DNA from 3 places in the Shewanella halifaxensis HAW-EB4 genome. Region 1 is predicted to be linked to each of the others. Evidence: riboswitches for the same ligand, from Rfam matches in the RefSeq annotation. Region 1 holds a riboswitch; each other region holds the start of a gene.

Region 1 (11,061 bases):
GCAGTTTCAGCAGTTATTACACCATCTTATTGAGCAAGCGAACCATCCGCTGTTTGGCCTCTATAGCGCTCGCTTTATCCAGCCGGACCGCTTCTACCTACTGGGACAGATAGGGCTTAACTCAGACAATTTTGCCCAAGCCATCAAACAAGCCATGCCGCTAGAAAAGCTGGTTGGCGACATGGGGATCACCGAGTTAAGAGAGCATCCTCAAGGATTAAAAATGGTATGGCACTGCCAATACAGCAACCCTATGGTGATCCCCCATCTGATTGATAACGTGCTAGCGTCTTGGGTCAACTTCGCCCGCTTTCTTATGCAAGACAATTACACCTCACCCATTGAGATCAAACTTTCGCGGCCACAACCCGCCACAAAAGAGCTAAAACAGTATCAGGCGCTATTTAACTGCCCGGTGCGCTTTGAGCAGAGTGAGAACGCCATCCTTATCGACAAAGATCTTTTGCTGCAGCCGCTTCCAAGCGGTGATAAGCGGCGACTTAAGCAATTGATGAATAACGCTAAACTGCAATTAGAAGACATTGGCGATGCCGATCAGCTAAAGCTTGCCGCCGCCCGAATTATTCGCCTGCGACTCCCTCAAACCAAAATAAACCGGGAACAGATAGCCAGCCAACTGCATCTTAGCGGCAGAAGCTTGCAGCGAAAATTACTCAAGCAGGGAATGAGCTATCAAGGTCTAGTAGATAATGTGCGTCTTGAGATGGCGGATTACTGGCTTAGCTGCAGCGAACTTTCTTTAAGCGAAATCGCGTTAGAACTAGGGTTTAGTGATGTGCGGGTATTTTTCCGCGCCTACAAAAACTGGAGCGGTCACACTCCAAGACGCAAGCAATAACGAATAAAATAGTGAAAAACAAGAATGGAAAAACAGAAGCAAAAAACAAGATCAAAGAGATCGCCTCAACGCCCTGCGAACAGTATGGGTTAAGGCTTGTCTCTCAGTAATACCAATCAAAAAGCGTTTTACATCGCTTGTTTCAGCAGTTCGATAATGTCTTGATGTTCACGATCCAAAGCCAGATCCATCGCCGTCGAGTCATGGATATTGATTTGATGAATCGTCTCTGCCGCGTTATTAGCCAAGAGCAACTCAACAATCGCAGTACGTTCATTATAGTTACCAATAACAGCCTTAATTAATGCGGTATTGCCATCGTCACTATGCGCATTACTATCAGCGCCCGCTTGCAGTAATAACGCAACCACCTCCGCAGTGCTATTTCCGGCTGCAGCCATTAGTGCGCTCTCACCTTCATCGTCTTTGTCGTTTACGTCTGCGCCCTTAGTTAACAGCAACTGCATTTTCGGCAACATGCCGTTGATGCTGGCAATATAGAGCGCTTTAGTTCCGTAACTCCCCGCTTGATTAGGGTTAGCGCCTGCCTCAAGTAGCAAGCTAACAATCTCAAGAGTGCTTTTTTGGACCGCATGATTAAGCGGTGTATTCTTGTACCAATCGCCTTTATTAATATCAGCGCCATTAGCTATCATATTGGTTACCGCTGCGGCATCTTTATCTAAAATAGCCTGAATAAGCGCGGTAAAACCGCTGGCATCGAGGCCATTCTCGTCGAAGCCATCTTGATCAAAACGATCATCGTTTTCATCATCTTCGTCTTCGTCATCATCTTCGTCGTCTTCATCATAGTCATTCTCGTCATAGTCATAGCCGAAATCAGCGCCGCAGCCTTGCTCACGACCTTCAATATAGGCGCTCAGCCCAGGCCAATTACCGCGATCACAAAAGTCGTTGAACTCAACGATAGAGTCATTTGGCGACTTCTCAATTAAGGTTTCTAGTAGCTGGGTCGACCACTTCAAGGTCTCAATCGGCGCGCCTAGACAGTTATGATGAAAAATAGCGATCTGCGCCGTGACGTTATTAGCCTCAAAAGCTTTCAGCAACATCTGTGATAACGACTTAATCTCGTCGACTTCGCACTCAAGGCTCAGCAGTAACAGTTGCGGTTTAAGCCTAAAGGCAAAGATATCGTCATCAAGGTGATCAAGCTCAGGGATCAACATTTTTATCGCGTTATCGGCCGTAGTGCTCAGCTTAATACAGATAAAATAGGGCTCATCATAACTATCTAACCCATCAAGATGTTCACGTAAAACATCATCTAGCTCTAATCCATCGAAAATACGACTGCTAAGCATGTAAACCTCATTTTGACTCATGTCTGGGGCGAGAAACGGAAAGTAAAACAGGTATAAGAGGCCCCATGATGCGCAGTAGACTAAGCCCTAGCCCATGCAAGTACAAGCCGTTATTTTTAATAAAGATAAGTAAGGTTATAAATTGCTTTAGCGATCAATTTTTAAGACTAAATAGGGAGTAACTCTAACTAACTCGAGATGAATAACTACCAAGTATCAGCTTCGAAACGAGCCGTTCTCGCTTCAGCCTGTGTACAGTCGGTGAGATGCATCAGTTCTGTGAGGGTGATATTGGGTTCTTGCTTGATCAAACGGATTAACTTTGCCGCTAACGGCTCCAACTTATCCCCATGCGCTAGCAGCGCTGTATCAATTTTTCGGATAAGGTAGGTAAACTCACTACCTCCAGTGTTTAATTGCACCGCTTTTAACTGCTGACTAAAAGCTTGGATCTGCATTGCATCACCCGTTAAGCCCCAATTTCTCGAACGACGCACACGCTTAAGCTCACAGGTAAATTGCTGAGCAACAGCTTGCGCTTGCTTTACCGCTTCACGGCCGATTCGGTGAATGAGTGAGGGAAGCGAGATGGTGATCTCTTGTTTCATAGAGGTGCTTGGGTCATAGGTTCTAGGTTCTAGCTTTTAGCTTTTAGCTTTTAGCTAATCGCTCTATTTTTTCAGCCTCAGCTAAAAAACTCAAGCCATGCAAACTGGGAAAGCGCCGAAAGTAAACCATCTACCTTGTGAAATAGATGGTTTAGCCTGACAATAGAAAAGGCCCATAGGGGCCTCTTCTTGAGTTAACTTATCGGATTAACTTATCAAGTTAAGCCTTTGAAATATCGCCATGGTACGACTATGCGCTAGCTAATGCCATTTGCTGTCTTTTATGACGGCGAAGATGGAATGCACAGTTCGCAAGGAACCAAAGTGCACTCACCGCGATACCGGCAAGGGTTGAGCCAGTAATACCCATTGCGAGATAACCTAGGAAGGCACCAAAGGCAACCGTGATGGCATAGGGCAGCTGGGTCATAACATGATCCATATGGTGACAGCTCGCGCCCGTCGCCGATAGGATACTAGTACTCGAGATAGGTGAGCTATGGTCGCCAAATACAGATCCAGCTAATACCGCTGCAAGCATAGGCAACAATAGGCTTGCATCACTGGCGATAGCGATATCACCTGCCAGTGGCAACATGATGCCGAACGTGCCCCAGCTAGTGCCGGTCGCAAATGACATTCCGCATGCAAGAACAAACACTAAAGCAGGTAAAAGCTGAACCGGAATACTGCTCTTAGTCAATGCAGCGAGGTATTGTCCAGTCTGCATATCGCTCACTACTGTGCCAATCGTCCAAGCAAACAGCAGGATAATAATCGCTGGCATCATCGCCTGCACACCTTGTGGCGCTGCAGATAACCATGTTTTGGCAGGCAACTTTAATCGCAGTGCTAACACAATAGAGACGGCAAGACTACATAGTGCAGCGTACACCAAGGACGACCCCACATCGGTATGCTCAAGAGAACCGATCAAGCTAAATGCCTGCCCCTTAGCCGAAAGGGCTTCGGCGCCGCTCCATACCATGAAGAAGATGCTCGACAGCGTTAAGGTTGCGATAGGCAAGACCATATCAATCATACCGCCTTTGCCTTGTCCCTCGGTGGTGATCTCAAGCCCTTTAGGACGTCCCTTAGACTCATCCCACAGCTTGCCTTCTTGTGCCCAGCGCTCATGTTGACGCATAGGACCAATATCGAGCTGAAAGGCGATAACCACTAATACCATTAACAGGGTAAACACCGCGTAAAGGTTCATCGGGATCATCTGCACAAACATGGCAATCGGGCTGATATCGGTAATACCATTGGTCACCAAAATACCGCCGAGGATGGCAATGATAAACGCCCCCCAAGAGGAAATTGGCATGATGACGCACACAGGGGCGGCGGTTGAGTCCAGCAGATAAGCCAGCTTTGCCCGTGAGATCTGGAACCTATCTGTTACTGGACGGCAGATGGGGCCCACAGACAAACTGTGGAAAAAGTCATCGATGAAGAAGGCAAAGACCATTAAGCCAGTTAACATATTGGCACTGCGGCGGTCTTTACAACGGCGTACTCCCCACTCAGCAAAAGCCTTCGTCGCCCCCGTAGCTGTCATCAGGCTGATCAAACCACCGAGCAGCAACATAAACAACAGCATATTGACGTTACCGCTATTGATAGCGCCATCACTCCAAAAGATACCTGAGACGATATTGAACAGGTACTGCAATGCACTCAGCGGATTGTAGTTACTTAGCAGTATGGCACCAGCAAGAATACCGATCCCTAAGGATAACAGTACACGACGAGTCGTAATGGCGAGGATAACGGCTAACAGTGGCGGTACCACCGACAGCAGGGAATCGGAATATTGAACTAAACTCATGATCTCGTAACACCTATTATTTAGGTGGAGATCTACCAAAAGGATAGAGAAACAGATTTCAATCGAAATAATACTTCTTACCCCTCTAATAGCGCTCCATAGACAACATAACTATGGCAGTCCTGCATCTGTTAAATGCAGACCCAGCGATTGTTGATGACGCAACAATAACTTCGGCGCTGTCTCCTTTCCCCAGATGTCTTAGGTGTCACCCTCTATCTGGATACTTTTAGGCAGCGCGCCTCTACTCAAAGGATTAAGGCTAGATAATACCCATAGATTTGTGAGTTGCAAGAAAATTTATTCAAACATTGCCAATGAAAATACCAATTAGTATAAAGAATCCCCCGACCGAAGTTTGTGGTTTAGGGCTAAAAGTAAAAAGGCCCCGAAGGGCCTTGGATGTGCGTCAAATTTATCTATCAATAACAGCTGTTAAACTCAAGCCCCACCTTTGGACAGCCTGCAGGGATGCCAACATAAAGGTTGGGATAATCAAACACCTACCTGACTTAGCAGCTTCCTGACACGAGTCAATCTAACGCTCAAACACGTGGTATTTCTCGATGCCAAATGTTTTACCAGTGGCGTGACAGGTCGCACAAGACTCCGATGTTGGCAGTGTGTACCACTCGCCATCATCACCAGCACCTTTCTCGGCACTTAGCTCACCACCGTTTTGAATCATGTGGTTTAGGGCTTGTTCGCTATCATGACAAGCATAACAGTTAGCTAATACCGGGCTAGACATCTTGGTGGTATCGCCAGCGTGATAAGCTTGAGAACGAATATACTGATTTGGTACCGCATAGAGATCGATGCCATCGGCGTGACATGCGACGCAGTTTTCAGCATTGAGCTTATCCGCTGAGTTAGCAACGCCTTCTGCATCATTTACCGCGTTGCCTTTACCCCAATGCATGCTGTGAACCATTGGACCAAATCCAGGTGCTGACATTTTTGACTTGCGGTCTTGGCCATTGTTATGACATGCAACACAATCTATGCCACCTTCTTGATAGCTACCATTCTTATGATAGTTACTCTCACTGTTATGACAGCTAGTACAGCTATCATTGGTGACAGCAAGGCGACGCTCATACTTACCTTCAGGCGTAAATGTTGGCACTGTGACCGCAGGATCATAAATGTCGGTCGAAACTACATCAGAGTATGACGTTAATGTCACGCCGGTATAGCCCGCATTTTCAACATCGCCCAAGGCAAAGGTCAATCGGGAACTCGCCGCTAGATTTGAGTTTGCAAAACCCTCTACAAGATCAGGGTAACAGACTGAACGCGTACCATCTTCACGCTCAACATATTGATGAGCACCATAGGCATTGGCTCTACCCACGATAGTATTGTGCTTACTGTCATAGCCATGAATATAGCCACCAGCATAACTTAAGGTCTCGCCATATAAATTGGCAATATTAAGCTGAGTCTGTGTCTCACCTTCGATTTTAAACAACTTCAGATCGGTACACACTGCCCCACTCGGCTTATCTGTCCATGCCACATCCTTGTCCCAGTATGGAGCCGATAGAGTTGTAGTATGTGAATCACGGGTCTGTTGACGCTCTAAAATCCCTGATTTAGTCGCGTGGATAGCGCGTACATCGACATCATCGGCAAAAGCGGCAATCTTATCGTTCACAGTGGCGCCCGATGCGTGACAATCGACGCAACCATTGCCTGCAATACTAGTATTCATTACTGGTTCAGCGTGGCAGGTATAGCAGTTAGTCACTTGGAAATCACGTTCGAATGATTGATGATTAATGTGACCTATTTTTTGCAGAGTGTTTTTCGCATAGCCGCCATTTTCCTCATTTCTTGAGATATTGCCATGACAGACCATACAACCTGCAACGAAGTCGACCTTACCTTCTAAATCGATAGCCGTATAGCTAGGGTGAGGGAAATCAGAGGTGGCGTAGTCCACATGGCAGGTATAGCAGGTTCCAGTGGTTGTGGTATGCAACGCATCAGGTTTGTCGACGATTAATGCCATACTGCGTGCAATTGACACCGTGTCATCAACTTTAGCTCCCCCGACGCGTAACCAGACAATCCCGACGTCACCCGCCTTCACATGTTCCATCGGCATAACAAAGCTATAATTACCCGCTTCATTAATCGCTAATGAGGCGCCTTCTGGATTGCTATCTTTTGTCGCATCAAAAGTGCCATAACCGCCAAGAGTGCCTTCCCCTGTACGACTTAATCCAATACCTTTTTCAGTTTGTATGGCGAACTTAGCTTCTGCCTTTTGCAAGCCATCAATTATGACGCCCTCTTCGTTAATAGCCTGAAACTCGAAGCTAATTTGACCATCTTCAATAGTATGATCTATTAACTCAATTTTAGTTTCTACAGATGTACCTACAGTGGGAGGGATATACTCACCATCGCTGCCATCTTTACCATCATCACCACATGCACTTAAACCCATTGCAGCTGCAACAGCCAATACTAAATAGCGTTTATTTAAACTCATCATAATCATCCTAATCATATTGTTATTGTTATTGCGACTTAACAGTATTTTTTTATTACAAGGAAAATTGTGAACTTGGTAACGTTAATTAAATACTCAACTAACAATCTATATGAATTGTGATTTTAGATAATTATAAAAATTTTAGAAAACACTATCAGTATAAAGATCACATATGTACATTTTAAATGTGATAATTAAAATGTCGTGATAACGAAAATGTATTTAAGCATTCCGATATCGTTTAATAGAAATTATCTTATCTAGATTTTAATTACTTGCCTCAATCGCGAGTTACTTTGGTAAATCCCCCCTCTCACCTAGTTCCGCTTTTAGATGGATGCATAGCCCATGCAGAAAATTAAACGATATACGCCTAGTTCATAAGATTAGCACGGCTAGGTTGGATGAGACGGCAGCTTCACCTTCATGCCTCAGTAAATATTGAGAATTAATTTCTGAAACATAATCTTAGTTTCAGTCAACAAAGCAAGCCTCCATATTGCCACACGCTAAAAATCTGTACGCTTTTTTGAGCCAAGGTCATTTAACGGCTAATGGCTCTCACAAACAAAAGTAACTCTCGCCATAGCAAGTTGAAGCCGAACTTTCTTCCGGCAAGGTACTGAATCAACTCTCGATTAAGTGATTTGTATCGCCATAATCAAAAACTCAACAGAGCTAATCCTCTTAGGTTTGATTTAGATCAATGAGCCTCTACGCCTTTTCAGGTCATATAATAGTGAGGTGGGTCACAAATAGCATTCAGACATTCACATCCAGCTCACACAAGCACGGCTTTATGTCTTTTGATGCCGATGCTTTTAATAATGAAACCAAAAATATAGAGGTACCCTATGGAGCTACTACCAAATTGTTATACCGATCTATGCGTCAATGGGAAATGGTTTCACTATGATCACGGAGCCAGCTCGGTGTTTATGCTAAACGGCAGCAAACCACTCACTTTTGAATTAAATTCATTACCCAAAACTGAAGATGAACTAGAGCTGCACTTAAGCGCGATCTCAAGCGAGCTTATCTAATCGCATTCAAAGCAAGCGGTACTCATGTCGCTTGCAAATTTTTCTGGCTATTGTCTGCAATAAAGAACCGTGGATGAAAGTGGGAACATCATTTTTATGTAAATTTATCATCCTAGATGCAGAACAGTAGCATCCGCTCTAAATAATTCAAAAGCACGCGACCAAGAAAAACAGCAAATCACTGAAAACACTAAAGTTTAGCTACATCACAATCAAAGCCATAATCAAAGCCACTCCTACAAACGACACAATAACTAGCTCATTTCTAGCTGTTGGAGTTACTCGCTCAGTAAAAAAATTCAAAATAGATCTGGACAATACTCAGTTATCGGGTACTATCTGCCTCGCTCTGCTTAGAGTTATTAATGAAACATAAGTTAAAAAGTAAAATCTCAGAATTCCTTCGTTATTGTTGTTATCCTTAGTTTTCCCTTATCTTCATCGTCACATTAAATAATTCAACTTTTCAGTGCATCGCATAATGCGACAATTTTTATGAATTTAAATATAAGGGACACATCATGTCTAATACAACTGGTATCGTAAAATGGTTTAACGAAGAGAAAGGTTTTGGTTTCATTACTCAAGACAACGGCGGCGCTGACGTATTCGTTCACTTCCGTGCTATCACTTCAGACGGCTTCAAGACTTTGGCTGAAGGCCAGAAAGTATCTTTCGAAGTAGAGCAAGGTCAAAAAGGCCTTCAAGCAGCTAACGTAATCGCGCTGTAACTTCGTAAGTTGACGTAAATGGCTTCTTGGTCATTTACGTCATTCTAAACTAATTTTAAGAACTAGCGTTAAGTACTAACGCCAACAAAAACAGCTTTAATCAAATTTATACTGTATCTGCGAAAACATTAACATTTCAATCATCTGCTTTTTGTATATGTCATTACGTTTCTGATCTACTTCGTTATATTCTTATAAATAAAAATTAAACATTCAAAAACCAAGACTAATTTAAGTTTTTCTTATATTTAAGTCACCATTTTAAAAAGGTTAACTATGTCTCGTACATCGGGTCCAAAACGATTTTGGTTTCACCAATCAAAAAAGAAATCAGCACAAACTAAAATAACAAAAAGGGTATAAATGAGAGTAAATTTTAATATTTTTAAAGATAACATCTCTTGGGATGCACTAATCCACCAGCTAAATGGTGATGTGCTATTACGCCATGTTCTAGTGAAAGGTAATGTCGTAGACAGAAATATAGACTTTATCTATTGCGATGAAACCTGCCAAGGTAAGATCATTAATAGTGATAATCAGCTTATCGGTAATTTTTCGACCTCCTTCTAGCAAGATAACTCGCTGTCAATTCCACGAATTAAGTTAAGCAACACTCGAAAGTTCTACTGACACCTTAGCAATCGGTACGCTATCGACGCTCACTGATGGCCTGCGGGGAGCATGACGCTTTATAAAAGCCCCTATGCGACTCCCTTTCGTTGCCATCCATGGCCTGCTGGATTATGGCTCTTTATAAAAGTTCCTATACAACTCCCTATACAGAAACGCCCTCCTCACAGCACGACTAACACTATCTAGCGGCACAATGATAAAAGGGCGTATCTTCACATCAAAAAGTCTGTATTACGGATTAGCTTAGCAGCTGCTGCGGCGCTTGATAGCTAATATGTTGATGAAAACGCACAATAAGATCTTCGCGTGATTTATCTAACGCTAATTCAGAGGCAAAGCTCCTTAGCGCATCTTCGACTCGATTCAAATAACGCCCAAGCGCCCCATCTTTACTATCATTAACGCCAGCGGCAATAGTAAAGCTAACCATTTCGACTAAGTGGTTACCATCCCAATGACAAATAAATTGTTGATCTTCTATATTGGGATCGAAGCCAAGCATTTGCACTTCGTCGGTACCATCAACTTGATCGAATTTGCTGTTGCGTACAAGCGGTGTGAGTCCATTAGCAACCATTGCTATCTGCTTAAGTTGTTTGGCTGATGCCGCTTGCACAAAGGCATCCTCAAGCTTTTGATATAGAGGCGTAAAGTCATTGGTATGTTCTGGCAATATAGCCAGCTTAAGCTTACGGCTTAAAGGTAGTTTGACCGTGACATAACATAGTGACCCGTGCCCTTCTGGAAGCGGACACTGCCTTGATCTATATCTGTCGCTAATTGAGCGCAGCTTATATCCATAACTCTCTTTGTTGCCTTTAGCTTTGGCGAATAGATCATATGAGAGATGTTGGTGATCGCGGATTTTGATGGTGAGATCTTTTTCTGGTAATTGAGGCATCAGTTTCGCAAGAAAAGATTGCACCTTGATATGAAGATTAGCTGAGTTACTGCGAATTTCATCACCCGTTGCTAGAAATACAATCCTAATTTTTCGTGCTCGATAGTCATCCTTACTATGAAGGCTTTGGGCTTCATGGTACTCGGGATTATAGAAAAATATGATCTGCTCTGCCGTTGGGAAGCAGTACGCCTCAGAGTGAAAACGTACTACGGGTAACTTATCGTTGGTGATCACGTGAACATTATATAACTCTTCTTGATTCGCAAGATTAAAAATGCTGCGACTAAGCGTCTGATAACACGTTTTGTAATCGGGGTAATGGGCCAGTAAAGCATCCGTTACCTTAATTTCAGCAGTTATATATTGATTAGCTCGAACGCTCTTGGGAATGTACACTTTTTGCTGATGGCTAAGGGACATAAATACTCCTTGTAATAAGTTAACCATATGTATCTCGGTGCCAATAATAGCGAAGAATTATGACGAAAATACGACGCTAGGACACACTTTTTACCCATTAGAAACATATTACGCTTCGAATCTGATTTATTTCTTAAATCAATATGCAAAAGCTCAAGCCAAGTAAAAATAAGCGCCTCCATTCTCTGCCAAACA
Region 2 (11,061 bases), 2.1 Mb from region 1:
AAGCTTCTCGACCTGATAAAAATTCACTGTGGATCGATGTCTAAAGATGATGTAGGTATCCGTATCTGGGAATCTCTTCTAATTAAGCTGGATGAATGGGAGTATGAGTCAGAGTATCGATTTCAAATGAGCCATGCAATGGATCACCTGATTTCGAAGCAGGGAGAAAAATTTGCACTAGTAAAATATCAGCCAGAATGGATTAAATCGATAATATTCGGGTGCAGAACTTCAGATAAGACTAAGTCATACATCAAAGAAAATTTGCCCTATAAGGTAAAGTTTAAACAAGCTTATGTGGCGAAAAGTAGTATTAAGATTCGTAATTTAGAGTGATATAACAAACGCGTGCATTTGACCTCCGCTTCGCTGCGGCAAATGACGCGGGCGTTATACATTCGGAGCAACTAATTGGAAAATAATGAGCTTATAGCTTTGATATTTAGCGGTATTGTGACTCTTTTGGTATGCATATACTACATGGATAAAAAGCATTCGGTTTGCTGTGAGTGTGATGAAGTTATTAGCCATAGAAAGCAGAATAGATACTTTCTCGAAAAAGGTGGAGAACGGCTCGCTCTGTGTAAAAAGTGCTACAACCGCACAAATAAACAAGCGTCATTAAAAGCGCAAAATTGCTCTTGTTGTAATAAGTCATTTACAACACGCATGAAGATTGCAGAGTTGGCAGGTGAGTTTCAATCGTACTTCCTATGTGTTAAATGTGAAAAGCAAATTTCTAAAAGAGCCGAAAGTACATTCTTGTTGAACCAACTTCTTTCTCCAGACTTCATCCAAAAAAACTCAAGTTTTTCAGATTTAGAGTCAATGGTTGAGAGTTCAGGCATACAACTAAAAACACAAGATGATCTTAAATTAGAAGTTTGGGATGAATTTATTACAGCCAATACTTCATTTTCCTGTTGGCATGATATGAAAGTTTCCGCGGAAACGTTGATGCTTAAAAAGCAAAATGACAGGATAATTAGAGATATGTGGGACCAGTAAACATTCTAAGATATGTAGGATCAGAGTAAGCATTCAAATACCTAATTTAACTTCCCCTATTTAGCTCACAGAAAACACCTATTCCCCATCGAAGTTGCCGAAGTACGTTGAAGAAATAACCGTAATGCCCACACGGATGTGGGCATAGCTTTCGCGGGACAGGCCGCTCCTTGGCATCCATGCCATCACGGCATTTGTGAATCCATTCACATCAGATGCCCCATCGGAAGCGTTAGCTATTTATCCATAAGTATGAGGCCCGTATCTAATGCATGTAACTTCGTCGGGGCGGCAGGGGTGATGCAAGAGGGGATTGCTGTTGATCCCCTCTTGCCCGAGTGTGAGCTGGAAGCTCACGACTTTAGTTGTTAGACGCAGTCTAACTTAAAAGTCAGGCGTAGCCTGATAACAACAAGCTCCCTGCGCCAAAAAGTTCGGCGCAAAAAAAAGCACAACCCTAACTAACATAGGATTGTGCTTTTCTTTTAGATTTTTTCTTTTCCGGCTTTTACCGTCTTAGCCTACACCGTCTTAGCTTTCTCGGCTCTTACCGTCTCAGCCTTTCCTAGAACCTATAAAGCTGGTTCTTCGCTGTAATCAATACCGTGATATTCAAGACAAGCATCAACTTCATTGGCTGAGCCTAAGATCACCGCAACACGTTGGTGAATTGCAGTTGGCTCAATATCCATAATGGTTTCATAACCCGTTGACGCTTTACCACCTGCTTGCTCAACTAAGAATGCCATTGGGTTAGCTTCGTACATTAAACGTAGCTTGTATGGCTTCTCTGGATTTTTGTTATCTGTCGGATAAGTGAAGATACCGCCGCGACAAAGTACGCGGTGCACGTCACCAACCATGGCTGCAATCCAGCGCATGTTGAATGACTTTTCACGTGGGCCAATTTTACCTAGTAGCAAATCGCTAATGTAAGTCTGCATTGGCGCTTCCCAGAAGCGTTGGTTTGACATGTTAATGGCAAATTCGCCGGTGTCTTTGCTGACAGCCATAGCAGCATTGGTTAGCAAGAACTGGTTAGTCTCTGGGTTTAGGGTGAATAGCTGTACGCCTTGACCTGTAGTTAGCGCAAGCATGGTTGATGGGCCATATAGTACATAACCTGCGGCAACTTGGTTGTGACCTGCTTGTAGGAAACTCTTTTCTGTTAGCTCGCCTGCTGGCGCTGGTAATACCGAGAAGATGGTGCCGACAAGTGAGTTAATGTCGATGTTTGAAGAACCATCTAGCGGATCAAAACAGACTAGGAACTCACCGTTGGCATCGGCTTCAACCACATAGTCTTCCTCTTCAGAGGCGATACCACGCACTGTACCGTCGGCCTTTAGGGCATCTTTGAGCATATCATTGGTGATGATATCGAGTTTCTTCTGTGTTTCGCCTTGAACATTTTCCTGCTCTGTTGCACCTAGCACGCCTGCGAGTGCGCCGTGGCGTACTGCATGGCTAATCTCTTTTGAGGTGTTAGCTAGGGTCAGGATCAGCTTTTCAAGAGTAGGAGAAATTGCTTGTGATGTCAGGTTTTCAGCCAGAGTTTGCATCTTGTTTCCTATACAATTTTACGTGAGTAAATTGAGTTTGAGGTCAGGACAAAAGTGTATTCTTTATTATTGACGCGATGATACCTGAGTATGGCAGTTTTTTCAGCTGTAAAGATTGGCTTTTCGGCTGGAATGATTGGCAAAAAATTGCACAATTTTTGTTTTAGTGATGATTAAGGCACAATGTAGTCGAATTTTCAGCCAAGCACCTTTGAGGTGTATTATCCAGGGAATAATAATGAAAAAAAATTGGATGAGTTTACTGTTGGCGTCTTTGTCGATAGTGTTAGCGCCAGCGGCTATTGCCCAAACCTCTCCTGCGCCTACTGGCGGCACGCAACCTCTTACCATTGAACGCATGTATGCCTCTCCAGCCTTGGCTGGAAGCAGCCCGCGTGGACTTAAACTGTCACCCGATGGTAAGCGCGTCACCTACCTTGCGGGCCGTAAAGAGGATCAGCATCTCTACGACTTGTGGCAGATGGATGTGGCAACGGGTAAGCAGAGTCTGCTTATCGATGCCGATAAGCTGGAGGCGGGTGAATTGTCTGACGAAGAGAAAGCGCGCCGTGAGCGCCAGCGTATTTATGGTCAGGGGATCATGGAGTACTTTTGGTCTGATGATAGCGCTGCGATTTTAATCCCTGCAGCAGGTCAACTGTATTACTACTCAGTTGCAGATAACAAGGTCAAGCTGCTTGCAACGGGTGAAGGCTTCGCTACCGACGCCAGACTGTCGCCTAAAGGCCACTTTGTGTCGTTTGTGCGAGAGCAAAACTTGTATGTATTGGATCTGAAAACCCAGAAAATCACAGCCTTAACCACTGATGGTGGCGGCGCGATTAAAAATGCCATGGCTGAGTTTGTCGCTCAAGAAGAGATGGGCAGAATGACGGGTTACTGGTGGGCGCCCGATGAGTCAGCGATTGCCTACACTCGCATCGATGAGGCGGGTGTTGAGCTGGTGACTCGTAACGAAATTTACGCCGACGGAATTAAGCTGACCGAGCAGCGTTATCCCTACGCAGGTGAAAACAACGTCAAGGTTGAACTTGGGGTTGTGACCCTTAAAGATAAAAAAGTAGTTTGGGTCGATTTAGGCAAAGAGACCGATATCTATCTACCACGAGTAAAATGGCTACCAGACAGTAAGCATCTGTCTTATCAGTGGCAGAGCCGCGATCAGCAAGCGCTAGATCTACGTGTGGTGGCGATTGATGACATTAAAAATGATAGAGACTTAGTTAAAGAGCGCAGTCAGGCTTGGGTAAACCTTAATGACGACCTGCACTTTTTAAAGCAGCAAAAGGCATTTATCTGGGCGTCAGAGCGAGATGGCTTTAACCATCTTTATTTAATTGGCCTAGATGGCAAGGTGATTAGTCAGTTAACTCAAGGTGACTGGGCGGTGGATGCGGTCGAGTATATCGATGAAAAAGCCGGGGAGATTTACTTTACTGGTCGTAAAACCAAGGTGATAGAGAAGCAGCTTTACCGCGTGGCACTAGCTGGTGGCAAGGTTGAAGACATCAGTCAGCGTAGCGGCATGCACTCCACGGTATTTGCCGACAATAAACCTGTGTACCTTGATTACTTCAGCAGTTTGTCACAGCCGCCACAGGTGAGCCTGCATGATAAAAGTGGTGAACGCTTAGCTTGGGTTGAGCAAAACGAAGTTAAACAAGGCCATCCACTTTATGACTACTTTGGTCTGTGGCAGGTGCCGGAGTTTGGTGAGCTGAAAGTCGAAGATGGCCAAATGTTGCAATACCGCCTATTCAAGCCGACCAACTTTGATGCTTCAAAGCAGTATCCGGTGGTAGTACGCGTCTATGGCGGCCCCCATGCACAGTTGGTGGTCAATAGCTGGAGTCATCAAGACTACTTTACTCAGCATCTTTTACAGCAAGGCTATATCGTTTATCAGCTCGATAACCGCGGTTCGGCCCATCGTGGCACCCAGTTTGAGTATGTGATCTATAAGCAGCTTGGCGAGGTTGAAGTGAACGATCAAAAGGTCGGTGTGGATTACCTGCGCACCCTGCCGTATGTTGATTCTGATAATATCGCTATCTATGGCCACAGCTATGGCGGCTACATGGCACTGATGAGTCTATTTAAAGCGCCAGACTACTTTAAGGCGGCGATCTCTGGTGCGCCAGTATCAGACTGGTCTCTGTATGACACCCATTATACTGAGCGTTATATGGGCCACCCTAAAACCAATGCCAAAGGTTATGAGGCCAGTAGCGTGTTGCCGTATGTTGGTGGTTATCAATCTGGTCTGTTGATGTACCACGGCATGGCCGATGACAATGTCTTGTTTGAGAACAGCACTCGAGTCTATAAGGCGCTGCAGGATGAGGGCAAGTTATTCCAGATGATCGATTACCCAGGCTCGAAACACTCGATGCGTGGTGAAAAGGTGCGAGTACATTTATATCGCTCACTAGCAGATTTTTTAAATCGAGAACTTAAGCAGTAATAACGCAATGGCTAGTGTGATATAAATCAGGCGTTGGTACTGTTAATTGTGGTTAATAGACTGCAATTAATAGACCACGCCTTTTTTATTAAGGTTAATTTGAAATTAAATATCATTAATAACAACAAGGCTGGCTTGAATCGAAATCTGTATTTATATGCTTAGCCGTAGGGAAGTAGAGCGTAGAATTATATGAGACTCTATTGCTTTATAGGTATACATTTGAATGGTTTATCATTTCTTATGGCTGATAATTAGGTTTTATCCTAAGTGAATTTCAGTTTTACTTAAGTTTATACTCTAATTTAAGCATATATTAAATATGCATGTTAGAACAATAGTGTCGAAATTTAAGCATAAAAAAAGCCAGTCAATCGACTGGCTTTTTATTCACTGCAGCGCTAGCAGTACAGCTTGGGTAGCTTAGAATTAATCTTCTAAGCTACCGCAGAAACGGTAACCTTCACCGTGGATTGTTGCGATGATTTCTGGCGTATCTGGCAAGCTTTCGAAGTGCTTACGGATACGACGGATTGTTACGTCAACAGTACGGTCATGTGGCTTGAGCTCGCGGCCAGTCATCTTCATTAGAAGGTCTGCACGGCTTAGGATCTTGCCTGGGTTTTCAACAAAGTGAAGCATCGCGCGGAACTCACTGCGTGGTAGCTTGTATGACTCACCTTGTGGGCTTACTAGAGAGCGGCTGTTGATTTCAAGGCTCCAACCGTTGAAACGGTAGAACTCAACTGCGCTTTTCTCTTCTGAATCTGTACCTGTGCTATTAACGCGAGTTAATAGGTTACGAGCACGAATAGTCAATTCACGTGGGTTGAATGGCTTAGTGATATAATCATCAGCACCAATTTCAAGACCTAGAATCTTATCTACTTCGTTATCACGGCCCGTTAGGAAGATTAGACCGATATTATTAATTTCACGAAGTTCACGAGCTAGTAAAAGACCGTTTTTGCCTGGTAAGTTAATATCCATAACGACCAAGTTAACTTTGTTGTCTTGCATAGCCTTATGCATTTCAGCGCCGTCATTGGCTTCCGTTACCACATATCCTTCTGCTTCAAAAATACTTCTAAGTGTGTTTCTTGTTACTGCTTCATCTTCAACAATAAGAATGTGCGGGTTTTGCATATTAATTACCTAATCTCTGTCAATTCTAACCATGAGTATAATAATATTTATACTCCATCTAGTTATGCTGATAACTCACTGATACACGTAGGTGCTTTCAAATTTGGCTCGAAACAGCAACACACTGCATGATAAGCAAAGTATGGGTATCTCACATATGGAAAAACGTGAACTGTATAAACTTTGATTAACAATAGTAGGAAAAAGTTCCTTAACTACCGTTTTGTATGAAGTTTAAATGTTAAATCAAACATAGGCCACATTTGATACTGCTGTGTGGATTACTCTTCTATCTGTTTCAGATATGTGTAACAAAATGTGTTCGTTACATGTATCGAGGTGAGCCAATCAACAAGCCCATTGTACTCGTTTTAGGCATTTGTTAACAAATGAAATGTTAACAAAATTCCTCGACGATATGATTTAGATCACTTTTTGAAAACTATGCTGTTGATTATATTGAAATTGATAGAATTGCAAATAGTGATGCAGATCACACTGTTAGGAGGTGCTAACGAGTTTGCTATAATAATTCCACCTCAATTTGAGAAATTGTTAGTATGAATGACTCTATCGAAACGCTGTGGCGCTTTTATAAAGAAACTGAATTTCTGTTTACTCAAATATTATCTTCGCAATTATCGTTCGCTATTATCACCGCATATAACCCCTGTGGAGAGGTGCTAACGGCTTGCCAAAATGGTCTGCTTGACCGGAAACTTCAGCATGAAATACACAGATTAGGTCTTCCTTATCGCGCTATGATAGGTACCTCCCATGACAGAAAACATATGGAGAAGAGTTGGGCAGTTGTCATTGATAAGGCTCAAGCGGTTAAATTGGGTTGTCAGTTTAACCAAAATGCCATCTATTATGTTGAAGCGGACTGTTTACATTTGATTCCCTGTTTAGTAGCTAAGTTCGATGCTCACTTAGGTGCGTTCTCGCCACGGGTCAAGCTGCTGTTAGAATTTCCTGATATTGGTTAAAATAAAATCTATTTAGATTTCCGTTGACTTAATTGGTTATTTTTTGATATTTTTTACTCTGTTATTTTGTATACAAAGCAGATAATGCAGGTATACAAAATAACTACAGAAGAGGAGCGCTAACTAGGTAGTAAGTTGGAGGGGGCCAAACCCCAATGATGGCTTATGAGGGAGATTAGCGCCGAGATATTCATAGCCATTTGGTCGGGCTTGAATGTTGGTTGTTCAGGCTGAATCCTGTCGATTGTCACCAATGTTTTTTATGGTGGAGAGCTTCTGGTTGCGATCGCTGTTTCCCATCTTTTGGGGTGCAATCAATAGCACCAGGCTCTTCGGACGAAGTTAGTTCGGAGCTTTTTCATGTTAGTTATTCAAAATACCCATTTCTGTCTGTGTCAGTCATCTCTATTTTGCATGGAGGCTGTACTATGTTTATAGCATCAGAATCTCCAATATCAGTTTCTAAGTTAACGGTTGCTAAGTTCGGCGGCACTTCGGTTGCCGATTACGCTGCGATGCAGCGCTGCGCCGATATTATTATTGCTAACCCGCAAACACGGGTTGTGGTGGTGAGTGCATCGAGTGGCGTGACCAATCAGTTAGTCGCGCTCACTCAGGCTGAAATCAGTAGTGATGAGTCAAAGGCGCTGATCAAGAAGATCGCCTCAATTCAATATCAGATCCTCGATAAGCTCGGTAACCCCAGTGATGTGGCCGCAAAGATTGATCGCACTCTCAGCCATATCTCGGCTCTAGTGGAGCGACTAAAGCTGATCCGCAGCAAGGCTGTAATGGATGAGCTCTTATCTCAAGGTGAGATGTGCTCTTCAATATTCTTTGCCGCCGTATTGCGAGAGAAGGGGGCTAGCGCATCGGCTTTTGATGTGCGTCAAGTGCTTAGAACCGATAGCCATCATGGCCGCGCCGAACCACAAATCGAGCAAATTGCTGAGCTAGTGCAAACTAATCTTAAGCCTTTGCTCGCCGATCAGGTGATAGTGACTCAAGGTTTTGTTGGTGCCGATAGTGAAGGTAACACCACAACCCTTGGCCGTGGTGGTAGTGATTACTCTGCAGCATTGTTAGCCGAGGCGTTGCAAGCCTATGCCGTTGAGATCTGGACCGATGTGGCGGGTATATATACCACCGATCCTCGTCTCGCCCCGAATGCGAGTCCGATCGCCGAAATCAGCTTTAACGAAGCCGCCGAGATGGCGACGTTTGGTGCCAAGGTTCTACACCCGGCAACTATCTTACCTGCGGTGAGGCAAAAGATTCAGGTCTTCGTTGGCTCAAGCTGGGCACCTGAGCAGGGTGGCACCTGGATCCGCCATAAGGTTGAAAGCGAGCCTGTTTATCGTGCCGTCGCGGTGCGCCGAGATCAAACTCTACTCAATCTACACAGCTTGCAGATGCTACATGCGCAAGGCTTTCTCGCCGAGACGTTTGCCACGCTTGCACGGCATAAGATCAGTGTCGATTTGATCACCACCTCCGAGGTTAACGTGGCACTGACATTAGATAAAACCGGGTCAGATTCTAGCGGCCAAGGATTATTGAGTGAGGCACTGCTGCAAGAGTTATCACAACACTGTCGGGTGCGCGTCGAAGATGGCTTAGCCTTAGTGGCGGTGATAGGTAACAACATCGCCTCGACCGCTGGCGTGTGCCGAAGAGTGTTTGAAGTACTGGAGACCTATAATGTACGCATGATCTGTCAAGGCGCGAGCCCACATAATTTGTGTATTCTGGTGGATGAATCAGAGGCGGCCAATGTTATTCGCGCCCTGCATGAAAACCTGTTTGAAGCCTAGATAACAGATAACAGATAACTGCTAACAGATAGAGATGAAAGGTAACCGAGTCATTGATGAAATTTACCCAATCGAGCCTAAAGGTAGGTGAGTTGGCTACGGGGCAGGAGCTTAATGTTCCTGTTTACCGACTTCCTGCACAGGACCTTAGTGCGCCGAGCGTATTTATTCAGGCCAATGTGCATGGCGCCGAGGTGCAAGGTAACGCGGTGATTTTTCAGTTGATGAAGCAGCTGGAGACGATGGATGTTAAGGGGGAAGTGACGTTACTTCCCTTGGCTAACCCGTTAGGGATTAATCAAAAAAGTGGTGAGTTCACCCTTGGGCGTTTCGATCCTATCACTGGGGTTAACTGGAACAGAGAATATCTAGATCACAAACTCGATGTCGCCAGTTGGTATCAAGAGAATGCTCATCTAGAAGACAAGGCGTTGATCAAGGCATACCGTTTGTTATTGATTGAGTCATGTCAGGCTCACTTAAATAGTGAGTGGGGCGTGACCACAGGCAAACGCCTTGCGGTGACGCTGCAGTCGATGGCCCATGCAGCCGATATCGTTATCGATCTGCATACTGGCCCTAAGTCTTGTAAGCATATGTATTGTCCCGAATACGATGTGGATTCAGCATCGTATTTCTCTATTCCCTTTACTCTTGTGATCCCTAATGATTTTGGTGGCGCCATGGATGAAGCGGTGTTTTGCCCTTGGTGGCAGCTGGCTGACTATGCGCAATCACAGGGACGCACTCTAGGCGTTCCTGTATCTGCATTTACTTTGGAGTTAGCTAGCCAAGAGCGTATCGATATGGATGATGCCCTTAACGATGCTCAGGGGATCTTAGCCTACTTGAGTCATCGTGGTGTGGTCAGCGATAAAGTTGCACCAGCTCAAATGCCAAGGTACGGCTGTTATCTAAAAGACTATAAGAAGTTTCATGCGCCAACGGCGGGGATGGTTGAGTATAAAGCTGAGCTGGGTGAGCCATTGCAAACGGGTGAGACTCTGGCAAATATTTTAAGGCTGGATCTGTATGGCACTGATAACGAGTTGACTCCGTTAAGTCTTAAGCAAGATTGTGTGCCTATCCTGCATTTTGCATCAGCTTCTGTCTATCAGGGCACCGAACTCTACAAGGTAATGACCAATCTGTTTGAGCTTTAACTATGAGCGAGCTCATAATATGTAAAAGGCTAACATCAGTTAGCCTTTTTTATTGTCATCTAGACAAGAGCTAAGGCTTAACCGCCCGTACGATGGGGTTTTGTAAACTAATCAGTGTTTCGGTCGATTGGATCTCATCGATAGACTGAATACGATTAATCAATACATGCTGCAGTCCATCGATAGACTGACACATGACCTTTACAAAAACACTGTAGTTACCTGTGGTGTAATAGGCCTCAACCACCTCTTCAAGTGCATTGAGTTTAGATATGGCTGCAGGATAGTCTCCGGCACTCTTTAAATTAATGCCGATAAAACAGCATACATCGTAACCTAAGGCTTTAGGGTTAACGGTGATCTGCGCCCCTGTGATGATCCCTGCTTGCTTCATTTTTTCGACGCGAACATGGATGGTGCCAGCACTCACTCCAAAACGTTTAGCCAATTCGGCGAAGGGCGTTCTTGCTTCTTTCATTAATGCCGACAAAATTTGATTGTCGAGTGAGTCTCTTTGAAATGGGGCTTCCATAATAAATAGGTCAATTGCTTATTGGTTAATTAAACAATTTACGTATTTTTTGATGAATATTCTACTGATTTGTCAAAGAAGTGAGTGTGATTACTCATCTAGCATCAAAGGCGTGCCGTAGTTAACGCTTATTGGGTTTTTAGCGTTAACGCTTATTGGGTTTTTAGCGTTAGCGCCTACGGTCGTGTAGGCACTAGGGTCTTAAAAATTGGTCTAACACTCAGTAAGTTGTGATTATCATTATAAATATATAATGCGTCAGCGCTTAAAGGGAGGAGCCGTTGACGCATCATTCTTATGAGCATTATTTATAAGTACTATTTATGAGCACTATTTATAAGCACGACTAATGAGGAACATTC
Region 3 (11,061 bases), 500 kb from region 1:
AGACGGCTCTTATTGGACAGCTCTTGTTAGGCAATTAGGAGCAACGAGCAACTTTCTTGTAAATAAGACGCTGTAGCAAAAGCCCCACTTATAATCCTATCTCAAGTAAATAGGCATTAAAAAAGGCTAACACCTTGACAGTGTTAGCCTCTCTTATCCTCTAGGGGCGATAAAGCCTAATCCCAGATAAATTCTCTAAAATGCTTTCGGCATACAGACTCGTAACTTTCGTTACCGCCAATGGCCACCTGCTCACCTTCACGCATCGGTTTGCCATCGCCATCGAGGCGTACCACCATGTTGGCTTTACGGCCGCAGTGACAGATGGTTTTAAGCTCTACCAGCTTATCTGCCCATGCGAGTAAATAGTGGCTACCGCTGAACAACTCACCCTGGAAATCGGTTTTAAGGCCATAGCACAACACCGGGATATCTAAGATATCAACCACATAGGTCAGCTGTTTCACCTGCTCTTTACTTAAAAACTGAGATTCATCAATTAAGATACAGTGTAAGGTCTTGTCTGCATGGCTAGTGCTGATCATCTGAGTAAGATTGTCATTACTACCAAATACTTGCGCCTCGGTTTCGATACCAAGACGAGAAGCCACTTTACCCACACCATAGCGGTCATCTATTGAGGCTGTCATGACTAAGGTATGCATACCGCGTTCGCGGTAATTATAAGAAGACTGCAATAACGAAGTTGATTTACCCGCATTCATGGCTGAGTAATAGAAATATAGCTGCGCCAAACTAAAATCCTTAAAGGTGAGTTCACGCCTAGTTTAGCACTATTCACAATAAAAAATCACCTTACAGACACCATTCAGTGACACCTATCAACGGGAAAGTAATAAAAATCTACACCTGACAAAGTACTTCTATTTTAGTGAATTTTGGTCGGTACGGCTTAGAATTTGATTTAAGCGGCAAAATTTCACTATTTTAAATATTGAAAGAGGTATAAACCATAGTGTAAACATCTATTTACTCATAGCCACATTATGTGACAAACACTACAAAACGCACACAAAACCCTGCATTGATGCACAAAATAGCTCAAATTAAGACACTTTTAATACGCAAACATTAGATTAGAAGCACAATTATAATAAAGGAAGTCAAAATCAATGCATAAGACACTCGTTGCAGCGGCTATTGCCGCAACCCTAGCCTTGAGCGGCTGCTCATCAACGACGCCAACTCAAAACTCAAGTGTAGAGATGGTGCAAAGCCAAAATCCATTCCTGCAAGCAAGCAAATTACAATATGAAGCGCCAGACTTCACTCAGATAAAAGATGAACACTTTCAACCCGCGTTAGAGCTAGGGATCGAAGAGCATTATCAAGAGATCTTGACGATAGCTAACAATCCACAGGCGGCAACGTTTGAAAATACCATCGTGGCGATGGAAAAAAGTGGCGAACTGCTCAACCGTACCTCAAAAGTTTTCTATAACTTAACCGGCTCAAACAGTAACCCTGAACTGCGTAAAATACAGGGTGAAATGGCCCCAAAAATGGCGGCTCACTCAGATAACGTCAACCTCAATCCGGCTTTGTTTTCACGCATAGAGGCACTCTATAACCAGCGTGCCAACCTAGGTTTATCGCCAGAAGAGAACCGTTTAGTCGAAGTTTACTACAAGCGCTTTGTTCGCGCCGGAGCCAAGCTTACAGAAGATCAAAAACAGCAGATCCGTGTGCTTAATGAAGAGCAATCTACCCTGACTAATGAATTTGCTCAGCGTTTAATGCGTCTAACCAAAGAGATCGCGGTCGTTGTCGATACTAAAGAGCAACTTGCAGGCTTATCAGACAGTGCGATTAAGGCCGCCGCAATTGATGCGAAAGCTAATGGTCAAGAAGGCAAATACCAGCTCAATCTCACTAACACGACTCGCCAACCTGTGCTCTCGCAGTTACAAGACCGAGAGCTGCGTCAGCAGATCTGGCAAGCCTCGGCCAACCGTGGCCTTGAGGGTGAGAATGAAACCGCATCTTTGGTTGCGCGCCTAGCCCAGCTTCGCGCCGAGCGAGCAGAACTACTCGGTTATGATAACTGGGCTGAGTACCGCCTAGAGCCGCAGATGGCTAAGACGCCTGAAGCCGTTTATAAGATGTTTGGTTCTATGGTGCCTGCTGTTGTCAAAAACACCCAAAAAGAAGCTGCTGACATTCAAGCGATGATTGACAAAACTGGTGGTGATTTTGAATTAGCACCTTGGGACTGGGCCTTCTATGCAGAGCAAGTACGCAAAGAGAAGTTCGACCTAGATGAAAGTGCAACCCGCCCCTACTTCGAGTTTGACCGTGTCTTGGAGGATGGCGTGTTCTTTACGATAAAAGAACTCTACGGCGTAAGTTTAACGCCGCGTCCCGATCTGCCAGTTTACCACCCTGACGTAAAAGCTTACGAGATGTTCGATGAAGATGGCACCAGTATGGCAATCTTCTATGCTGACTACTTCTCTCGTGAAGGCAAACGCGGCGGCGCTTGGATGAGCTCATTTGTAACTCAATCAGAATTGCTGAATAGCAAACCGGTTGTGGTTAACGTGATGAATATTAAGAAGGCCCCAGCAGGCGAGCCAACTTTTGTTAGTTACGATGAAGTGACAACTATGTTCCATGAAATGGGTCATGGCACCCACGGTATGTTCTCAAAAGTTGTCTACCCGACACTGTCTGGCACAGCGGTATCACGAGATTTTGTCGAGTTCCCATCGACTTTCGAAGAAGATTGGGCGGCCCATCCAAAAGTGCTAGCCAACTACGCCAAACACTATGAAACGGGTGAACCTATTCCACAGGAGTTACTCGGTAAGCTGCTTAAGTCTCGTAGCTTTAACCAGGGCTTCGACACCTTAGAGTACATGTCTGCAGCGCTTGTGGATTTAGAGTGGCATACTCTTAAGGCCGGTGCGCCACTGCAAGATGTCGCCAGCTTTGAAGCTGCCGCCCTTAAAAAGCACGGCGTCGACTTGGTAGCGGTACCACCACGTTATAAATCAACTTACTTTGCCCACGCTTTCCCTGGTGGCTATTCGGCAAGTTATTACGCTTACATGTGGAGTGAGATTTTAGCAGCCGATGCGTTTGCTTACGTACAAACACAAGGTGGGCTTGATCGTGAGATTGGCATGAAGTTTAGAAAAACAATCCGTGAAGTAGGTAACACCGTCGCGCCTATGGATGCCTACAAAGCCTTTAGAGGCCAAGAGCCAACTACTGACGCCCTACTTAAGCGTCGTGGTTTAGACTAGGCTCTTAACGCGATAGGCTCCGTATTACTGTCATTGAACAGTGAGATGAGTACAAAGCGCTAAGCCATGGCCTGAATTGCATGACCTGAAAACAAAAAATCCGCTCTTAATAGAGCGGATTTTTTTATCGAATGATTTTCTATGTCAAATGGATTACTCCATCAAATTCCAATCATCATTGCCGATATTATGGCCTAAACTGTTTACGCTATTGCTTACACTGGCTGTCTGGCGAACACGCCTTAATACGCAGTGCTATAATGCTGATCACAAACAACACGCTACAGGCAACCAAACCAGCCATCACAGACTCAGTAAAGCCAAGTACGATGTAACCGACTAAGCTAATACCCGCAACGATTAACGCATAAGGTAGCTGTGTCATCACGTGGTCAATATGGTGACAGTTGGCACCCGTCGACGACAAGATTGTAGTATCGGAGATTGGCGAGCAGTGATCGCCAAATACCGCACCAGCCAATACCGCTGCCAACATAGGTAACATCATTCCCGTGTGGCTACCCATCGCCATATCGGCAGCAATCGGCAACATGATACCAAAGGTACCCCAGCTCGTGCCGGTTGAAAATGCCGTTAGACCCGCTAGCACAAATAGTACCGCTGGAAGCATAGCAAATGGAATATTGCCTGTAGCTAGGCTCGCCATATATTTACCCGTTTCAAGCTGACCAATTACACCCGCAATCGTCCATGCAAACAGCAAGATATAGATGGCAGGTAGCATAGACTTCGCACCTTCAAACAGGCCTTTAGCGATCATTGGCTTAGCCACGCCTTGGTAAATGACTAAAGCAAGTGTTACCGCTAAACCTATTAACGCACCGAAGAACAGCGATGAACCGACATCGGTATTTTCGAATGCACCAATCAAGCTAAATTCTAAGCCTTTAGCGGTTAGAACATCGCTGCCGCTGCTAACCATAAAGTAAAAAGTCGCAAACACTAATACCGCGATAGGTAGGAATAAGCCCATGATCTTGCCAGTATCGGCTTCAGGTAGGCCTGAATTCGCTCCAGGTGGTAAACCTTTAGATTCGTCATAAAGATGTCCTTTCTGCGCATTTAACTCTTGTTGACGCATAGGGCCAACATCTAATCCCATCAAGGCAACACAAAGTAGCAGCAAGAGTGCAAAAATCGCATAGAAGTTCATTGGGATCATCTGCACGAATATGCTCAGATGCCCTGTATCGGCAAAACCGTGCGCCGTTAAAATGCCACCAATCAAGGCGATGATATAGGCACCCCAGCTTGAAACTGGTGAGATCACGCAGATAGGCGCAGCAGTCGAGTCCAGCAAGTAAGCTAACTTACAACGAGAGATGTAGTAACGGTCGGTCAGTGGTCTTGCAACACTACCAACAACTAAACTGTTGAAGTAGTCATCAATAAACACCACACAACCTAGGAACATCGTCAGCAGTTTAGCATCACGTTTATTGCGGATATGAGAACGAGCCCAATCGGCAAAGGCTCTAGCTGAGCCACTCACGGTGATCAGCGCAGTGATCATGCCGAGCAATACTAGAAAACCTAGAATATAAAGATTCCAGCTATTAAAAGCACCATCATCCCATACGAGACTTAATACCTTATCACTTAAGTATTGACCCGTTTGCAGTGCAGAGAAATCGGTAAGCAGTAGCGCTCCCAATAAAATCCCTAGCCCCAAAGAGAGTAAGACACGACGCGTTAACATCGCCAGTACGATTGCAACTACCGGAGGCAGCAGCGATAGAGCCGAATCGGCATAGCTTATAATTGTCATTTTTTTATTTCTTCGCTAAATACGAATGGAGGCCGACTGAACTGGTGGGATATAGCAATAGATATCTGATTACACCTGTCCTATCAGTAGCGCTCCATAGCCATATTAATGGTTCGTCATTAATATAAAAATTCTTATCTTCCAGATAAGAAATACTATGGCAGTGCTGTCCCTATTTGGTCACAGCCCCAGCAACTAGCCCCGATATGCTATGTCACTTCGGCATTAAATCCTTTCTCGATAGCTCAGCGGCATCACCCTACTTATCGATACTCATATTTAATGCACCTCTACTTCTCAGGACGCAATTTAAGCCTAGCTCAAAAAGCGTGACAGACATAAAAACATAAGCGGCTTTAGGGATGCTACCCTAAAGCCGCTTATCGTGACACAGATCACCAATAATACCAAATGCAACTTATAGCCATTAACAACTCAACTATCAGTGCATAACATTTCCACACTGTGTAAGCGTTGTTCTGGCTTTAAGGGTTACATTAAAGCTTGGCTAATAATTCTGGTACCGCTTCAAATAGATCGGCTTCAAGACCGTAATCTGCTATCTGGAAAATCGGCGCTTCAGGATCTTTGTTGATGGCCACAATCACCTTTGAGTCTTTCATACCAGCAAGGTGCTGAATCGCGCCCGAAATACCGACGGCAATATATAAGTCAGGCGCAACTATTTTACCCGTTTGACCCACTTGTAAATCATTTGCTACAAAGCCTGCATCAACCGCTGCACGAGATGCACCAACCGCACCATCAAGCTTGTCAGCAAGTTGCTCTAACATAGCGAAGTTCTCGCAATTGCCTAAAGCACGACCGCCAGCGACTACAACTGATGCACTACCCAGCTCAGGACGCTCTGATTCAGTCAGGCTTTGAGCAACAAACTCAACCTGTGAGCTAAACGCTTGCGAAAGCGTCACTAGTGCTGCACTACCGTCTGCTGCTACTGCATCAAACGCACTAGAACGCACTGTCATCACTTTTTTATCATCTAAGCTCTGCACTGTCGCTAAACCGTTACCCGCGTATATAGGGCGAACGAATGTGTCACTGCTGACGACCTCAATCACTTCTGAAAGCTGAGACACATCTAAAAGTGCTGCTACGCGAGGTAAGACGTCTTTACCAAAGCTTGAAGCTGCGGCAAGAATATGTTGGTAATCGGATGCAATTTCCAGCATCAACTCAGATACACTATCAGCCAGATGATTCGCGTATGCTGGCGCGTCTGCCACTAAGACATTACGTACACCACTGAGTTTTTGAGCTTCGCTTGCCACTGAACCACAGTTATGACCGATAACTAATAGGTCTATATCCCCACCGATGGCTTCGGCACATGCAACGACCTTAGCGGTATCCAGTTTTAGACTGGCGTTATCGTGTTCTGCTAATACTAAAATTGCCATTAGATCACCTTCGCTTCATTCTTTAACTTTTCAACCAACTCTTCTACAGACGCTACCATCACACCACCACTGCGCTGGGCTGGTGGTGTCACTTTAATAATTGTCTGATGAGATTTAAGTGTGACGTCAAAATCCGCAGGGGTAAACGTCTCAAGCGGCTTGCGCTTAGCTTTCATAATGTTGGGCAGCTTGGCATAACGCGGCTCGTTTAAACGAAGGTCCGCAGTCACGACTGCTGGCAACGACAAATTAACGGTTTGTAGGCCGCCGTCAATTTCACGAGTCACTACAAGTTTATCGCCATCGAACTTAACTTCAGAGGCAAATGTTGCCTGAGGCATCTTAGCGATAGCGGCGAGCATTTGGCCGGTTTGATTGTTATCACCATCAATTGACTGCTTACCAAGAATAACTAACTGAGCTTGCTCTTTTTGCTGTACAGCATGAATAAGCTTAGCAATTGATAGCGGAACAAGGTCTTCATCGGTTTCGATATGGATTGCGCGATCGGCTCCTAATGCAAGTGCAGTTCTTAGCTGCTCCTGCGAGGCTTTAGGTCCAACGCTTAATACGACTATTTCAGAGGCGCTTCCTGCTTCCTTTAAACGAACGGCTTCTTCAACGGCAATCTCACAAAAAGGGTTAATCGCCATTTTTAGGTTTGCGGTATCAACGCCTGTATTGTCAGCATTAACCCTGACTTTTACGTTGGCATCGACGACACGTTTAACTGGCACCAATACTTTCATAGGGCTTCCTTCTTACGTCTCTTATAATGATCGAAATTAAGTAACCTAGCAGCAATATAATGCCCAACTACGATTACCGAAATTAAAGCCACTTTACGTGCTGTTAACGTTAACGTCAACCGAGTTTCAAACACCTGTTCACCCAGCTTGACACTACATCACATTTGCTTGAATTAAACAGGCATAAAACATTTATTAACCGCTTATATTACTTCCATTACTCATATTAACTTTAATTAACGATATAAATAATTCAAAAATAATATTTGATCCTCAGCCAAATAGTTTCTATCATTATCCCAACAGCGTTATTCCCCACCTTATTCTTAATTGGATCTAAATATTATGAGCGATTTTCTAGAAATATTGACGCATGGTCGTCGTTTTAAAGCCGCAGTGAAAGAATTATCACTTAATGATTTAAAAGAACTGTCAGTAAAGTTAGAAAAAATTATTGAAGAGAAAGCCTCTCAAGAAGCAGAAGAGCAAGAGGCAATGGCTGAGCGTAATGCTAAAATCGAAGAGATCCGTAAGCAAATGGAAGCAATCGGTTTATCTGTAGATGATATTGGTGGCGCAGCAGTTAAAGCCGCTCCTAAGAAGCGCGCTCCTCGTCCAGCTAAATATCAAATTGAAGTTGACGGCGAAATGGTACAGTGGACTGGCCAAGGCCGTATGCCTACTGTATTTAAAAACCAGCTTGAAAGCGGCCGTACTATGGAAGACTTCTTGATCTAATTTCAAGTCTACCAACTAAAAGCCCTGCTATACATGCAGGGTTTTTTCGTTTTTAAGTTATAATTTCACACTGAAAGTTACAATTACTGCTTAGTCATTATTGATAAGTTAGGATATGCTCATCATTTCCCTGTTTATCTAACAATAATAAGTAGAATAATGCGTAAACATATAATCAAAGCCCCTATCGCTTTACTTAGCTTGTTATGCAGCCAAGCAGCGCTTGCCAATGAGCAACTCACCGATAACACCCCAAGACTCACAGCATTAACTCATGCCAACCTAATGCTAGCTCCTGGCAAAATGTTAACTAACGCTACCCTATTGATTAAAAACAATAAAATTAAAGAGATCATTAAAGATAATGATATCCCCAAGGGAGCATTAGAAATTGATCTGTCGGGGCACACTATATATTCAGGCTTTATCGATCCCTTTACAGAATATGCCATCGACTTCAAAAGAGAAGCCCAAGATCAATCTGGTCCAGTATATGAAATAAAGCGCATCGGTGGTAATGCCAGCAATGGCGCAATACACTCACAAATGCAGTGGTTTAATTATGTCTACCCGGATAAAAAAGAGGCAAAGAAATGGGTTAACAATGGCTTCACGAGTGTTCAATCTAGTTATTTAGATGGGATATTTAGAGGCCAAGGCGTCACAATATCATTAGCGGATAAGAAGGCTAACGATGTTATTTATAATGCACAAACGAGTCAGTTTATCGCCTTTAACAAAGGCTCATCCGTTCAAGATTACCCACAATCATTAATGGGTAGTATCGCGTTAATAAGACAAACCTTCTCTGATGCTAAATGGTATAACGAGAATAGAAATAAGCGCTCTGCTGATGGAAAGGGCTTAGAGTTTAATATTGCCTTAGAACGTTTAGAGGATCTCAAAAAACAACACTTCATCTTTGATACTAAAAACCTCAATAACCAACTACGTGCCGCTCAATTATTAAACGAGCACGAATTTAGCGGAAGCTTAATTGGTAACGGTCATGAATATTCAAGGCTTGCTGAATTAAAGTCCTACCCCTTTAGTCTCGTTCTACCGCTTAATTATCCCGCAGCACCAGAAATAACTGATGGTGACAGTGAGCGAGAGATAAGTCTTGCCTCTTTGCGACACTGGGAGCGTGCTCCAAGTAATTTAGCCATGGTGGCAAATGCTAAAATTCCATTTGCATTAACTCAGTATGGAATAGAGTCCGATAAATTTTGGCCAAGATTGAAATTAGCGCTTGCAAGAGGTTTATCTGAAGAATCCGCCCTCGCGGCATTAACCACTGATGCGGCAGAAATATCGGGGATAGATCATTTAGCGGGTAAGCTAGAGCCTGGCTTTATGGCCGACTTAGTGATCACCGATGGTAATATATTTGATGATGGTAAAATCGTCAGCATCTGGTTACAGGGTGAAGAGCAACAAGTTATCAATCGTAACCGAGCCTTACTCGATAGTCCCTATCAACTACAGATAGGAGAATTGACCTTTGATCTTAATATCAGCCAATCTCCATCCCTGAGCGGCACGCTCTCTAGTGGTGAAAATGATATTGAGCTTGCCAACCTAGATTATCAGTTGGGACGCCTCACCTTTAGTGCCGACTTGTCTGATGCCGGCGTTAATGGGATCAGCCGCTTCACTCTATGGTTAGACAATCAGGGGGTAAGAGGCAGGTTACTCGATGGCAATAATCAAACCATACCGTTTGGCGGAATAAAGCTTGAGCCGATAGCCACTACTGATAACAGTGAAAATGGCGATATTAACGAGGTAGAGCTTGTCTCTAGGCAGACCACCCCCAATGTGGCGTATGGCTTAAATGAACAGCCAAAGCTTGCTAAAGTGCATATTAAAAATGCCACTATCTGGACATCTGATAAGAGCGGCGTGTTAGTTAATAGTGATTTGATTATTGCTCGTGGCAAAATTGAACAGATAGGTCAAAACCTTAAAACACCTTCTAACTACACCACTATTGATGCCACAGGCAAATACCTTACTGCCGGTATTATCGATGAACATTCCCATATCGCCCTCAATGGCGGCACTAATGAAGGGACCGATGCGATTACCTCTGAGGTGCGTATTGGCGATGTGATCAACCCCGATGATATTGCTATTTACCGTGGCCTTGCTGGCGGTGTGACTACCGCTCAAATTCTTCACGGCAGCGCTAACCCAATTGGTGGCCAAGCACAAATTATACAACTTAAGTGGGGCGATAATGCCGAGGCGCTTAAGTTTAACGGTGCGCCAGCGAGTATCAAATTCGCCTTAGGTGAAAACGTTAAGCAGAGTAACTGGGGCGATGATTACACCCGCCGCTTTCCACAGAGTCGCATTGGCGTAAAGTCGCTGTTTAGCGAAGCCTTCAATGAAGCCCTTACCTACCGAAAAGCTCAAGCCGATTACAAAAAGATGCGTTCAAGCGAGCGCAGACGCACAGTCGCGCCGCAGTATAACTACCGCTTAGAGGCAGTTGCCGAGGTGCTGGAGCAAACTCGCAATATCCACATTCACTCTTATGTGCAATCTGAAATCTTAATGTTCCTGCGCCTTGCCGAGGCTTACAACTTTAAGGTCAGCACCTTCACTCACATTCTTGAGGGCTATAAGGTCGCCGATGAGATGGCCAAACATGGCGCACATGCCTCTACTTTCTCCGATTGGTGGGCCTACAAGTTTGAGGTCTATGACGCCATTCCGCAAAATACCTGCTTAATGCAAGACAAAGGTGTGCTTACCAGTATCAACTCTGATGACTATGAGATGCAGCGTCGCCTTAACCAGGAGGCGGCAAAGTCTATGATGTATTGCGGTATGTCTGCTGAAGATGCGTGGAAGATGATCACCATCAACCCCGCGATTCAACTCGGTATTGAAGAACAGGTCGGCTCACTGGTCGAAGGTAAGCAAGCCGATATTGTACTGTGGGATAACGCCCCGCTTTCAGTTTATGCCAAGGTCGACTCGACTTGGATTAGCGGCCGCCGCTACTTTAGCCGTGAGCAAGACAAAATAGCCCAGCTTGACGTTGCCAATGAGCGCGCCGCCCTGATCCAAAAGGTACTGTTAAG

Evidence for each region. Region 1 has a riboswitch for lysine ahead of SHAL_RS17280 (Na+/H+ antiporter NhaC family protein). Riboswitches for the same ligand answer to the same signal wherever they lie in the genome.
Region 2: another riboswitch for lysine. It lies ahead of lysC (lysine-sensitive aspartokinase 3); the one in region 1 lies ahead of SHAL_RS17280 (Na+/H+ antiporter NhaC family protein).
Region 3: another riboswitch for lysine. It lies ahead of SHAL_RS15220 (Na+/H+ antiporter NhaC family protein); the one in region 1 lies ahead of SHAL_RS17280 (Na+/H+ antiporter NhaC family protein).

The regions. Positions count from the first base shown of each region.
Region 1 is NC_010334.1:4,068,939-4,079,999, forward strand. It holds gene SHAL_RS17265 (AraC family transcriptional regulator) at 1-859, shown strand, start outside; gene SHAL_RS17270 (ankyrin repeat domain-containing protein) at 988-2,184, opposite strand; gene SHAL_RS17275 (ribosome recycling factor family protein) at 2,391-2,792, opposite strand; gene SHAL_RS17280 (Na+/H+ antiporter NhaC family protein) at 3,043-4,626, opposite strand; lysine riboswitch at 4,708-4,881, opposite strand; gene SHAL_RS17285 (multiheme c-type cytochrome) at 5,165-7,132, opposite strand; gene SHAL_RS17290 (hypothetical protein) at 7,987-8,175, shown strand; gene cspE (transcription antiterminator/RNA stability regulator CspE) at 8,697-8,906, shown strand; gene SHAL_RS17300 (hypothetical protein) at 9,270-9,479, shown strand; gene SHAL_RS17305 (DUF3083 family protein) at 9,781-10,866, opposite strand.
Region 2 is NC_010334.1:976,536-987,596, forward strand. It holds gene SHAL_RS04005 (DUF2971 domain-containing protein) at 1-336, shown strand, start outside; gene SHAL_RS04010 (hypothetical protein) at 412-1,008, shown strand; gene SHAL_RS04015 (class 1 fructose-bisphosphatase) at 1,581-2,570, opposite strand; gene SHAL_RS04020 (S9 family peptidase) at 2,809-5,055, shown strand; gene arcA (two-component system response regulator ArcA) at 5,485-6,201, opposite strand; gene SHAL_RS04030 (DUF3293 domain-containing protein) at 6,762-7,190, shown strand; lysine riboswitch at 7,292-7,474, shown strand; gene lysC (lysine-sensitive aspartokinase 3) at 7,619-9,004, shown strand; gene SHAL_RS04040 (succinylglutamate desuccinylase/aspartoacylase family protein) at 9,061-10,167, shown strand; gene asnC (transcriptional regulator AsnC) at 10,238-10,699, opposite strand.
Region 3 is NC_010334.1:3,573,569-3,584,629, forward strand. It holds gene SHAL_RS15210 (thymidine kinase) at 177-755, opposite strand; gene SHAL_RS15215 (M3 family metallopeptidase) at 1,134-3,269, shown strand; gene SHAL_RS15220 (Na+/H+ antiporter NhaC family protein) at 3,478-5,058, opposite strand; lysine riboswitch at 5,138-5,359, opposite strand; gene SHAL_RS15225 (electron transfer flavoprotein subunit alpha/FixB family protein) at 5,556-6,479, opposite strand; gene SHAL_RS15230 (electron transfer flavoprotein subunit beta/FixA family protein) at 6,479-7,228, opposite strand; gene SHAL_RS15235 (H-NS histone family protein) at 7,574-7,966, shown strand; gene SHAL_RS15240 (amidohydrolase family protein) at 8,126-11,061, shown strand, end outside.